One region of the Acetobacter vaccinii genome, then DNA from elsewhere that is predicted to be linked to it. Evidence: riboswitches for the same ligand, from Rfam matches in the RefSeq annotation. Region 1 holds a riboswitch; each other region holds the start of a gene.
What was found. Region 1 has a riboswitch for cobalamin ahead of FLP30_RS11385 (DUF1636 family protein). Riboswitches for the same ligand answer to the same signal wherever they lie in the genome.
Positions count from the first base shown of each region.

Region 2: another riboswitch for cobalamin. It lies ahead of FLP30_RS06750 (hypothetical protein); the one in region 1 lies ahead of FLP30_RS11385 (DUF1636 family protein).
Region 3: another riboswitch for cobalamin. It lies ahead of FLP30_RS02260 (TonB-dependent receptor plug domain-containing protein); the one in region 1 lies ahead of FLP30_RS11385 (DUF1636 family protein).

Region 1 covers NZ_CP043506.1:2,537,765-2,541,038, forward strand. Annotated here, with positions in the region: gene cobW (cobalamin biosynthesis protein CobW) at 1-792, opposite strand, end outside; gene FLP30_RS11385 (DUF1636 family protein) at 795-1,151, opposite strand; cobalamin riboswitch at 1,254-1,478, opposite strand; gene frmR (formaldehyde-responsive transcriptional repressor FrmR) at 1,730-2,005, shown strand; gene FLP30_RS11395 (S-(hydroxymethyl)glutathione dehydrogenase/class III alcohol dehydrogenase) at 2,053-3,162, shown strand.
Region 2 covers NZ_CP043506.1:1,507,492-1,510,765, forward strand. Annotated here, with positions in the region: gene FLP30_RS06740 (esterase/lipase family protein) at 1-213, opposite strand, end outside; gene cysG (siroheme synthase CysG) at 219-1,625, opposite strand; cobalamin riboswitch at 1,755-1,971, shown strand; gene FLP30_RS06750 (hypothetical protein) at 2,011-2,424, shown strand; gene qhpR (AraC-like transcriptional regulator QhpR) at 2,456-3,274, opposite strand, start outside.
Region 3 covers NZ_CP043506.1:507,809-511,082, reverse strand. Annotated here, with positions in the region: gene FLP30_RS02270 (TonB-dependent receptor) at 1-569, shown strand, start outside; gene FLP30_RS02265 (DUF1269 domain-containing protein) at 610-1,134, opposite strand; cobalamin riboswitch at 1,358-1,574, shown strand; gene FLP30_RS02260 (TonB-dependent receptor plug domain-containing protein) at 1,708-3,274, shown strand, end outside.

The sequences.
Region 1 (3,274 bases):
TTCAAAGTCTTCATGCTCATGATCATCATGACCATCGTGATGCGATGGCCGCGCAGCAAGGTCGTCTTCCACCGCTGCTCCAAGCCCCAGAACAATCTGCGGATCAATCGCCCCGTCACGTACAGCCACGATAGGCAAGGGGCGGGGAGCAAGCTCTGCAATGACTGCACGCGCACGCTCCAGACATGCAGCATCCACCAGATCAGCCTTGGTCAGAAGCACGATATCCGCACAGGCAAGCTGGTCCTCAAAAACTTCAGCAAGAGGGGTATCATGATCCAGGCTGTCATCAGCCAGCCTCTGGGCATCTACTGCCGCAATGTCAGGTGCAAAACGCCCTGCGGCAACGGCTTCTGCATCAGCTAGAGTGATGACACCATCTACGGTAATGCGGGAGCGAATACCCGGCCAGTCAAATGCCTTGAGCAGAGGCTTGGGCAGAGCCAGACCTGACGTTTCAATCAGAATATGGTCAGGTTGCTGTGGCAGCGCCATCAACCGCTCGACTGTCGGAATAAAATCATCCGCGACCGTACAGCAGATACACCCGTTGGCGAGTTCGATAATGTTTTCAGCCGGACAATTTTCATCGGCACAGGATTTAAGAATGTCGCCATCCACTCCCAATGTACCAAATTCATTAACAAGCACGGCCAGACGGCGACCTTGTGGAGCGCTCATCAAATGGCGGATCAGGGTCGTCTTGCCTGCACCGAGAAAGCCCGTAACAACAGTGACGGGAATTTTTGTAAGGCTGGTTCCCGCCTGACGGGACAGAGTTGTTTCAATCATGTTCAACGCTCCTGCGGGGGAAGGCGAGCAAGGCTCTGCTTGCGGAAAATCAAAGGGCGCTCACGCCACGGCACAAGCCCATCTGACGTAGCCGCATAGGCCGCAGCCCCTGCGAGAATATCGTTGGCGTCATCCTGACTGAGCCGCCCGTACACATAGCTCCAACACGCAGGAGCGCTCAGGGCTACCACACACCCATTGCTACACGCGGACAAACACTCCACAGGAGCAATGGTAAGGCCTGGAGGCCGTGGGCTTTCTAGCAATGCAGTATAAAGGCGGGCACCAGCCACAGGCTGCCCATCCACGACGGGCTGACCTGCACGGCAGGTTGTACAGACAAAAAGCGTCGCGTTCATGGCTCAACCCTGTTCATAGTCAGGGTATGTACGGCCAAACTCCTGCTGCCGCCATCAGGCAATCACAGAGTATTTAGCCGGTTACAGCACACCCCGGCTGCCCGTTTCATCCGTTTGCTGGCAGGTCTCCCGGCTCCCGGATTCAGGGTTTCCCCAATGATCACCCGCCCTTCCCAACATGACGTCAGTGGCACCAGGTGATCTTTCCGGTAACGGTCGCGGGGGCGGCTGTGCCTGAGCCTGCCTTGCGAGCAGGCCTGTCACATTCCCTCTTAGCCTCTCCATAAAGTCTCTTCACAGAGCGGAACCAACACCTCTTGCTGTTGGGGCAAGGCTTTGCACATGTCAAGTTTTCGCCGTCACTTGCAAACATTGCAGCCTGAAATTTCGGAGAAAAATATAGGAACATCTATTTGATATTATTGTAAAATAAGACAAAAAGTGGGTTTTGGAACCCTCTGAAAAACACTCATTCACGAACACTAGCCCGTTACACATCCGATATAATGCACCCGGGAGCTTGATTAAAATTAATGAACGCATAAAATACTCCCTACCAGTATAATGAGGCGAGTCCAATGCCACACACACCAGCAGAAAAAAAACGGGCTCTTGCCAGAGTACGACGCATCCGTGGGCAGCTGGACGCTCTGGAAAGTGCGTTGGAGCAAGGTGTAGAGTGTGGTCCTGTTTTACAGCAGCTTGCTGCGGTAAGAGGGGCAGTCAACGGCCTGATGTCGAGTGTCTTGGAAAGTCATCTACGCGAAGAGTTTTCTTCGCCGCCTCATCCAGATGCACCGGAGCAAAGAAATATCGACGATATCATATCGTTGATGCGCTCCTATTTTCGTTGAAACAAAATCCAACAAAAAATCATGATTATACAAAGGGCTAACAAGCTATGAAATCACGTGCGGCCGTTGCTTTTGAAGCAAACAAACCTCTCGAAATTGTCGAAATCGATGTTGCGCCTCCTCGCGCTGGGGAAGTGCTTGTCAAAATTACACACACGGGTGTGTGCCATACGGACTCCTTCACTTTGTCAGGCGAAGATCCTGAAGGGCTTTTTCCTGCCATTCTTGGGCATGAAGGGGCCGGGATTGTTGTCGAGGTGGGAGAGGGCGTCACGAGCGTAAAGCCAGGTGACAGCGTCATTCCACTCTACACAGCAGAGTGTGGCGAGTGTCTTTTCTGCAAATCTGGAAAAACCAACCTTTGCGTTTCCGTTCGTGCAACGCAGGGCAAAGGTGTCATGCCAGATGGGACGAGCCGCTTTTCATACCAGGGCAAGCCTATCTTCCATTATATGGGATGCTCCACGTTCAGCGAATATACGGTCGTAGCTGAAGTCTCGCTGGCAAAAATAAATCCTCAAGCCAACCCTGGCCATGTTTGCCTGCTCGGATGCGGGGTTACGACAGGTATCGGAGCCGTTCACAATACTGCAAAAGTTCAACCAGGCGATACTGTCGCAGTATTCGGCCTTGGAGGAATTGGTTTGGCCGTTATTCAGGGCGCGCGCCAGGCAAAAGCAGGACGCATTTTTGCGATCGACACTAATCCTGAAAAATTTGAGCTTGCGAAAGTCTTTGGAGCAACTGATTTTCTGAACCCAAAAGATTATGACAAACCCATTCAACAGGTTTTGGTGGAAATGACTGGGTGGGGCATTGATCATACCTTTGAATGTATTGGCAACGTCAATGTCATGCGTGCCGCGCTGGAAAGTGCTCATCGTGGATGGGGGCAGTCTATTGTTATCGGCGTTGCTGGGGCAGGGCAGGAAATCTCAACCCGTCCATTTCAACTCGTGACCGGACGTGTCTGGAAAGGCTCTGCATTTGGAGGAGTGAAAGGCCGCAGCCAACTCCCCGCAATGGTAGAACAGGCGATGCAGGGAGATATACAACTCGAGCCTTTTGTGACACACACCATGCCGCTCGAAGATATCAATACCGCATTTGATCTTATGCATGAAGGTAAATCCATTAGATCTGTTATCCATTATTGATATTTTTATTAAATAGAATGTAATAAGTTAAAAAACTATCGAGAGGGTTTTTTTAAACCCTCTCTTTTATTTCTCTCTCTATGACTTCATTTCCCCTGATATCAATTTAGGG
Region 2 (3,274 bases), 1.0 Mb from region 1:
GCGGGTGGTGGTGCTCAGGTGGTGCCCGTCCAGCGCGCTCTGGCTGCGTTCGCGGTAGGCGTCCTCAAGACCAAGGCGCTGGATGGTGACCGGGGGGGTGCAGCCTGCCAGTAAGATACAGGTCAACAGGCTGGCCAGCGCTCCGCCGCGCCGCACGGCAGCACCATAGGGGGGGGATGTGGTGGGGCGTGGGGGCAGGGGCGTATGGGGCATGGGGGTCAGACCGTCACTGGGCTTACGCGGTGGTTGATGACCTGGCCAATAATCAGCAGCGCCGGGCTTGATGCCTTTTGCTGTACAGCCAGATCAGGCAGTGTTTCCAGCGTGCCGGTGATCACCCGCTGGTCGGGGGTTGTGCCGCGTTCCACCAAAGCGGCGGGCCAGTCGGGTGGCAGACCGTGGGCGGTCAGCCTGGCGCAGATATGGGGCAGGGTGGACAGCCCCATGTAAATGACAACGGTCTGATTGTGCCGGGCTACGGCGTCCCAGTCCAGTGTGATGCTGCCATCGGCTTTGGCATGGCCGGTCATGAACAGGCAGGATTGTGCACAGTCGCGGTGTGTGAGCGGAATCCCCGCGTAGGAGGCACAGCCATTGGCAGCGGAAATGCCCGGCACAATGCGGAATGGCACGCCAGAGGCGGCCAGTGTTTCCATTTCCTCCCCGCCGCGCCCAAAAATAAAGGGGTCCCCCCCTTTCAGGCGGAGCACGCGTTGGCCCGCCTGAGCACGGCGCACCAGCTCGGCGTTAATGCCTTCCTGCGGCAGGGTGTGTTTGTTGCGGCTTTTGCCCACAAATATCCGCTCTGCATCACGGCGGACATAATCCAGAATGCCGGGGGCTACCAGATTGTCATACAGCACGGCATCAGCGTCCTGCATCAGGCGCAGGGCGGCAAGGGTCAGCAGGTCCGGGTCACCCGGTCCGGCCCCGACAAGCCAGACCTCGCCCCGCTGGGTGTGGTTGGCCAGCAGGCTGTCCAGCTCCTGCCGGGCCTGCTGGGTCTGCCCTTGGCGGGCCAGATGCCCGCCCATACCGTCCAGGAACCGTTCCCAGAGCTGGCGGCGCTCGGCAGGGTCGGGCAGTTTCTCACGCAGCCAGTGGCGCTGGGCCTGCATGAAGGCGGCCAGACGGCCAAGCCCCGCGGGCATGATTTCCTCTATACGTGCGCGCAGGCGGCGGGCCAGAACGGGGGCAGCCCCCCCGGTGGACACCGCAATCTGCACCGCCCCCCGGCTGACAATGGCGGGGGTGATGAAGCTGGAAATTTCAGGGTCATCCACCGCGCAGACAGGAATACCATGGTCCTGGCACAGCGTGGCCAGTGCGCTGTTCAGCCCCCGGTCGTCTGTTGCCAGATAGGCCAGACGGTAACGGGGGGCCAGCAGGGTTGCGGCATCTTCTGGCCGGGCATGGGTGGCTTTGTGCGTTATGGCACCTTCGTCCGCCAGTTGGCGCAGTTCTGCGCAGAGTGTGGCGGAGACAACATGCACCTGTGCCCCGGCCCCCAGCAGAAGCCGCACCTTGTTGGCCGCAACCTGCCCCCCGCCCACGACCAGGGCTGGCGCATCGGCCATGCGGAGCATAACAGGAAACCAGGCTGACGGATCGGATGATGGCTGCATGCCGCATGAGCAAGCAGGCTTTGCCCTCGGATGCAAGAGAGAATACGCGCTTTTCCCCGGTGGTGTGTCATGGATGCGGGCGTGCAACGCATGGTTTTTGCTCGCACTGGCGGGTGTGGGGCGGTAGTGTCGGGCCTGACGGTCGATGGTGCCGCGCAAGCGGCTGAAAAGGGAACACCGTAAGCCCAGCGCCACAGGGCAAGTCGGTGGCTGTGCCCGCAACTGTAGGCAGCCGTCTGGCTCCGGCACCCGTGTTTCGGGTAGTCACTGGCCCTGTGGGGCCGGGAAGGCAGGAGGCAGGGGAGAGGCTGCAAGTCAGGAGACCTGCCATCGTCTTTTTCAGCCATGTCACCCGCCGGGACCAGCGGGGGGCAGAGTAGCCTGCATGATTTTCAGCCCCTTGCCCCCTCAGGGGCGCTCCTACCCTGCCACTGGGGGCGGGGCGGCGGAGATGCACCCATTGGTGCGGCATCTGCTGTCCCTTGCGCCAGACCGGGCTACCGCCCTGCGCGTGCATGACGGCCCCCCTTTGCAGGAGGAAGCCAGCCTGCAACAGGCGGGGGCGCAGATACTGCACAGCCTTGTCGGGGCAGTGCCTGCCGAATTTGCCGCACGTGGCACCCGGCTTGAAACGGTGTTTCGCCCTTTGCTGGACGAGGCTCTGGCTCTTGCCCTGCGTGTTCGCTTTCCGGGGGCTGCGGCATCTCCGGCAGGGCAGGCTATTGTGCAGGCCTACGTGGCTGCTCAGCAGGTTGTTGGGGCGCAGCGGGCAGCCATGGCGTTATATTGCGCACGCTAAGCTTGTAATCCTGGTGCGGCTTGGAGGCAGGTCAGCGATCGCCCAAGCCTGCCTTCTGCCGCCAGTGGCGGGGTGAAAGCCCGCTCCATTTCCTGAAAGCCCGGCTGAAGGCGCTGGTTTCGGAATATCCCAGCTGGGTCGTAATGGTGCTTATGTCGTGCTCTGGCAGGCGCAGCAGACGTTGGGCTTCGGCATAGCGCACGCTTTCCAGCAGGCTGGAATAGGACAGGCCCTGCTCGGCCAGCCTGCGTTGCAGGGTCCAGGTGGGCATGTCCAACTGGGCCGCCAGTGTGGCGATGGTATTTGCACCTGTGGGCAGGTCACGCAGGATGAGGGCATGTGCCTGTTCGCGCAGCGTCTGGGGCTGCGCTACGGCAGGGGTATGCCCGCGGGCAAGCGCAATCAGGGAAGCCCGCATGATATCCAGCATGACAGGGTTGGCGTCGGGCATGGGGCGGTGCAAGTCCGCAGTGCGGAAGACCAGAGCATTCACACTCTGCCCGAAGTGGACATCAGCCTGAAACGCATCCCGGTGGGCGTTTGCCTGTTCGGGCTGGGGGTGGGTAAAGCAGACGGCTTGGGGTGTCCAGTCTGGCCCCAGCGCATGGCGCAGCAGGTTGGTGAACATGCCCAGCGTCAGTTCCGCATCATGGCGGCGTTCTGTAATGGCCGGGTCCAGAATGGCGTATTCCAGCCGTATCAGGGGGCCTGCGCGCACCAGGCGGGTGTGGGTCAGGGCCTGATGGTAGCCAAAGTGTGTAGCCAGGTTGCTGACAGCCTCCTCCACCGTGGCGGAGAGCAGGGCCACAAAGCCGATCAGCCCCAGCATCTGGGGTTGGAACTGCTGGCC
Region 3 (3,274 bases), 780 kb from region 1:
AAGGGCAGTTTGGTGCCCCCATTATTCTCAGCGGCTTCAATTACCGTCGCGGGCAGGTCAACGGGTATGAATTCAGCACGTCATACACGCATGGTCCCCTGTCCCTTTACGGCAACTTTGCCTGGTCGCGGGCTATCGGCAAGGATATTACCAGTGCCCAGTTCAACTTTTCGGACGAAGACCTGGCCTATATCCACAACCGCTGGATCCCGCTGGATCACGACCAGCGCTGGACTGCTTCTGCCGGGGTTACCTACAGCGCGTTTGATAAAACCCGCTTTCCGCTGCGGCTGTCGGCCACCATGCTGTATGGCAGCGGCCTGAGGGCTGATGGGGCAACCCCCAACGGGGCCAGCCTGTCACCTTATGCTACGGTCAATTTCTCGGCTGTGCAGACCATCCACAATACATTTGGCGGTCTGTGGCATGGTGATACGCAACTGCGGCTGGATGTGATCAACCTTGCTGACCACACCTATCTGCTGCGTGATGGGTCTGGCATCGGGGTGGGTGCTCCCCAGTATGGCCTGCGCCGTACAATCCTGTGTGGGATTGCACAGGGGTTCTAAAGTAAAGGCCGGGCGGTTGTGCCGCCCGGCCTTTTTAACGTTAGCCCTGAGGGGCTTCGACCAGCGCCGCTTTGAGGCGGGCTTCCCCTTCGGGGGAGAGTGAGGTCTGCACAATACGGGCATGGCCCTTGAACTGTGCCAGATCGGCCAGCACCTTGTCCGGCTGGGACTTGCGCACCAGTACGAACAGTGCCGAGGTGTTGGGCGGAATGGTGTCGCTGAGCGAGCGGATAAAGTCGTCGTTGATCCCGTAGTCGGAGAAAGACCCCGCCAGCGCCCCGGCTCCGGCCCCGACTGCACTGCCGATGACAAAGCCCGCCAGCGGGTTCAGGCACAGCAGGCCCACAAGCGTGCCCCAGAACCCGCCTGACAGCAGCCCCCAGGAGGCACCAGCCCGTTCCAGATTCACGCTCTGGTGCAGCCGTGCCTTGCCTGTGCCGTCACGCGTGACCACAACGGCGTCTTCCAGATCGAGCAGATATTCGGTTTCCAGCTTGCGGCATTCGGCAAGGACCTTTGCCGCGTCATCCACATGGTCAAAGCCCAGAACGATCAGATCAGACATGCTGTCTCCTCCAGTACGCTGCCGTGGCCACTCTGGCCGGGCATGGCATCCTGTTTGCGTTACGATATGGGCAGGATCATCCCCAAGTCCAGATGGGGGGTGCCATTGCAGCCCTTTGCAGGTGGCATGGGCGGGGCACGGACCAGTGTTGCCTGCCATCCGCAGTGGGAGCGTGATGTCAATTGTGCAACATGTTGCTTATTGACACAGGGGGGGGAGCCTATAAAGCACGAGGCATGATGGTTTCCCCCGCAGGGGATGAAAAGGGAACCGGGTGCCAGATGGCTTGCCATCTCATTCCCGGGCTGTCCCCGCAACTGTAGGCGGTGTTCCTGCGCGATCTGGCTGTTATGGCCAGCCCACTGGAAGGCACATTCCGGGAAGGGTTGCAGGGTTTTCCAACCGCAAGCCAGGAGACCTGCCATCATGCGGAGTTGCAGACGGGATAACGCTGGTCGGGGTGTGTCGGCGGGCTGGACTGGTGGTCACACCATACATGCGGGTGTCCTGCGTATGTATGGTTCAGTCAGCCGTAGTCTCGTGGCAACGCTCTAGCGTACGACTGCCATTGCCATGACCCTTCGATATTTCCTGCTTGCTGCGTCCGGTCTTGTGTTTGCCGGGCATGCCGCCCACGCTGCCACGTCCACGTCCACGTCCACGTCCACGTCCACGTCCACGTCCACGTCCACGTCCACGTCCACGGCTCAGGGGCAGGGTGTTGCGGCGGCACAGGGGGCAGCCCTGCACACGGTCGTCTCCCTCCATACCGATGTCTTTCCCGAGAACGTGACAGTCAGTGCTGCGCGCAGGCCCACGCTTGCGACCGAAATCGGGACGGCCACAAGCATTATCACCGAGCAGCAGATCCTGACCCAGCAACGCCGTACGTTGAGTGACGTTCTGGCCCGTCAGCCGGGTCTTACGGTGGTCAGCACCGGGGGTTTTGGGGGCACGACCTCCATTTTCATGCGGGGTAATAATGCCAACGAGGTCAAGGTCCGGCTGGACGGCATGGATATTAACGACGGCAGCACAACAGGCGGCCAGTTTGACCCCGCACAGTTTGTGACTGACGGCATGGGCCGTGTGGAAATTCTGCGCGGACCGCAAAGCGGGCTGTATGGGGCCGATGCCATGGCCGGGGTAATCGATATGACCACGGCACAGGGGCAGGGCCGCTTTACACCCTTTGTGCGGATTGAAGGCGGCGCTTACGGCACCTTTAACCAGACCCTGGGTGCGCGGGGCAGCAGTGGCCGCTTTCATTACAATGTGACGCTATCGCATTACCGGCAGGACGGTTTCCACGCTATTCCCGGCTATATCGACAAGTATTTCGGGGCTACGAGCGAGCAGCGGCATCGGGGCAACCGTAACGACAACCGCACCGCCAATATCCGCCTTGGTTACGATGTGACCAACACGCTGGACCTGGGGCTGACAGCCCGCCTGATCCAGGGCAACTATCACAGCTATAGCGCCTATAACCTGATGGACGAAGCCTATGGTCTCGTCGGGAGCGAGCGCGAGCATACGACCCAGAATGAGGCCATTGTTCGCGGCACGGCGCATCTGTCATCCTTTGCGGGCAAGTTCGATCAGATTATCGGTCTGGGCTACATGACCACGCGGCGGAGCTGGACGGAAACTGGCACGACGCTTGATGGCAGTTCCCTACTGTATGACCCCACCTATTACCGCTCCAGCCGCATCAAGGTGGACTGGCATGGCACCGTCAAGCTGCGTGAATATGGCACACTCCTTGTTGGTGCCGAGCATTTTCATGACTGGTTCAGCTCCAATCAGGGCAACACCTCTGGCACGGCAACGCCTTTTTACACGACAGCAGGCATGGATACCACGGCGGGGTATGGGCAGTACCAGGGTAACTGGAACCATATTCTCTATGGTGCTGCCAATATCCGCTATGACACCAATTCCCGCTACGGCAATTATGTGACATGGCGCGTGGCCCCGGCCATTCATATCCCCGGCACAGGCACGGTTATCAAGGCCAGCGGCGGCTCTGGTTTTCATGGGCCTTCGCTCTACCAGTTGTTCGGCAATCAGATCGGTCCCAGCTATGCCATCATGGGCAATCAGAAACTGCGGGCCGAACGCCTGATCGGTTATGATG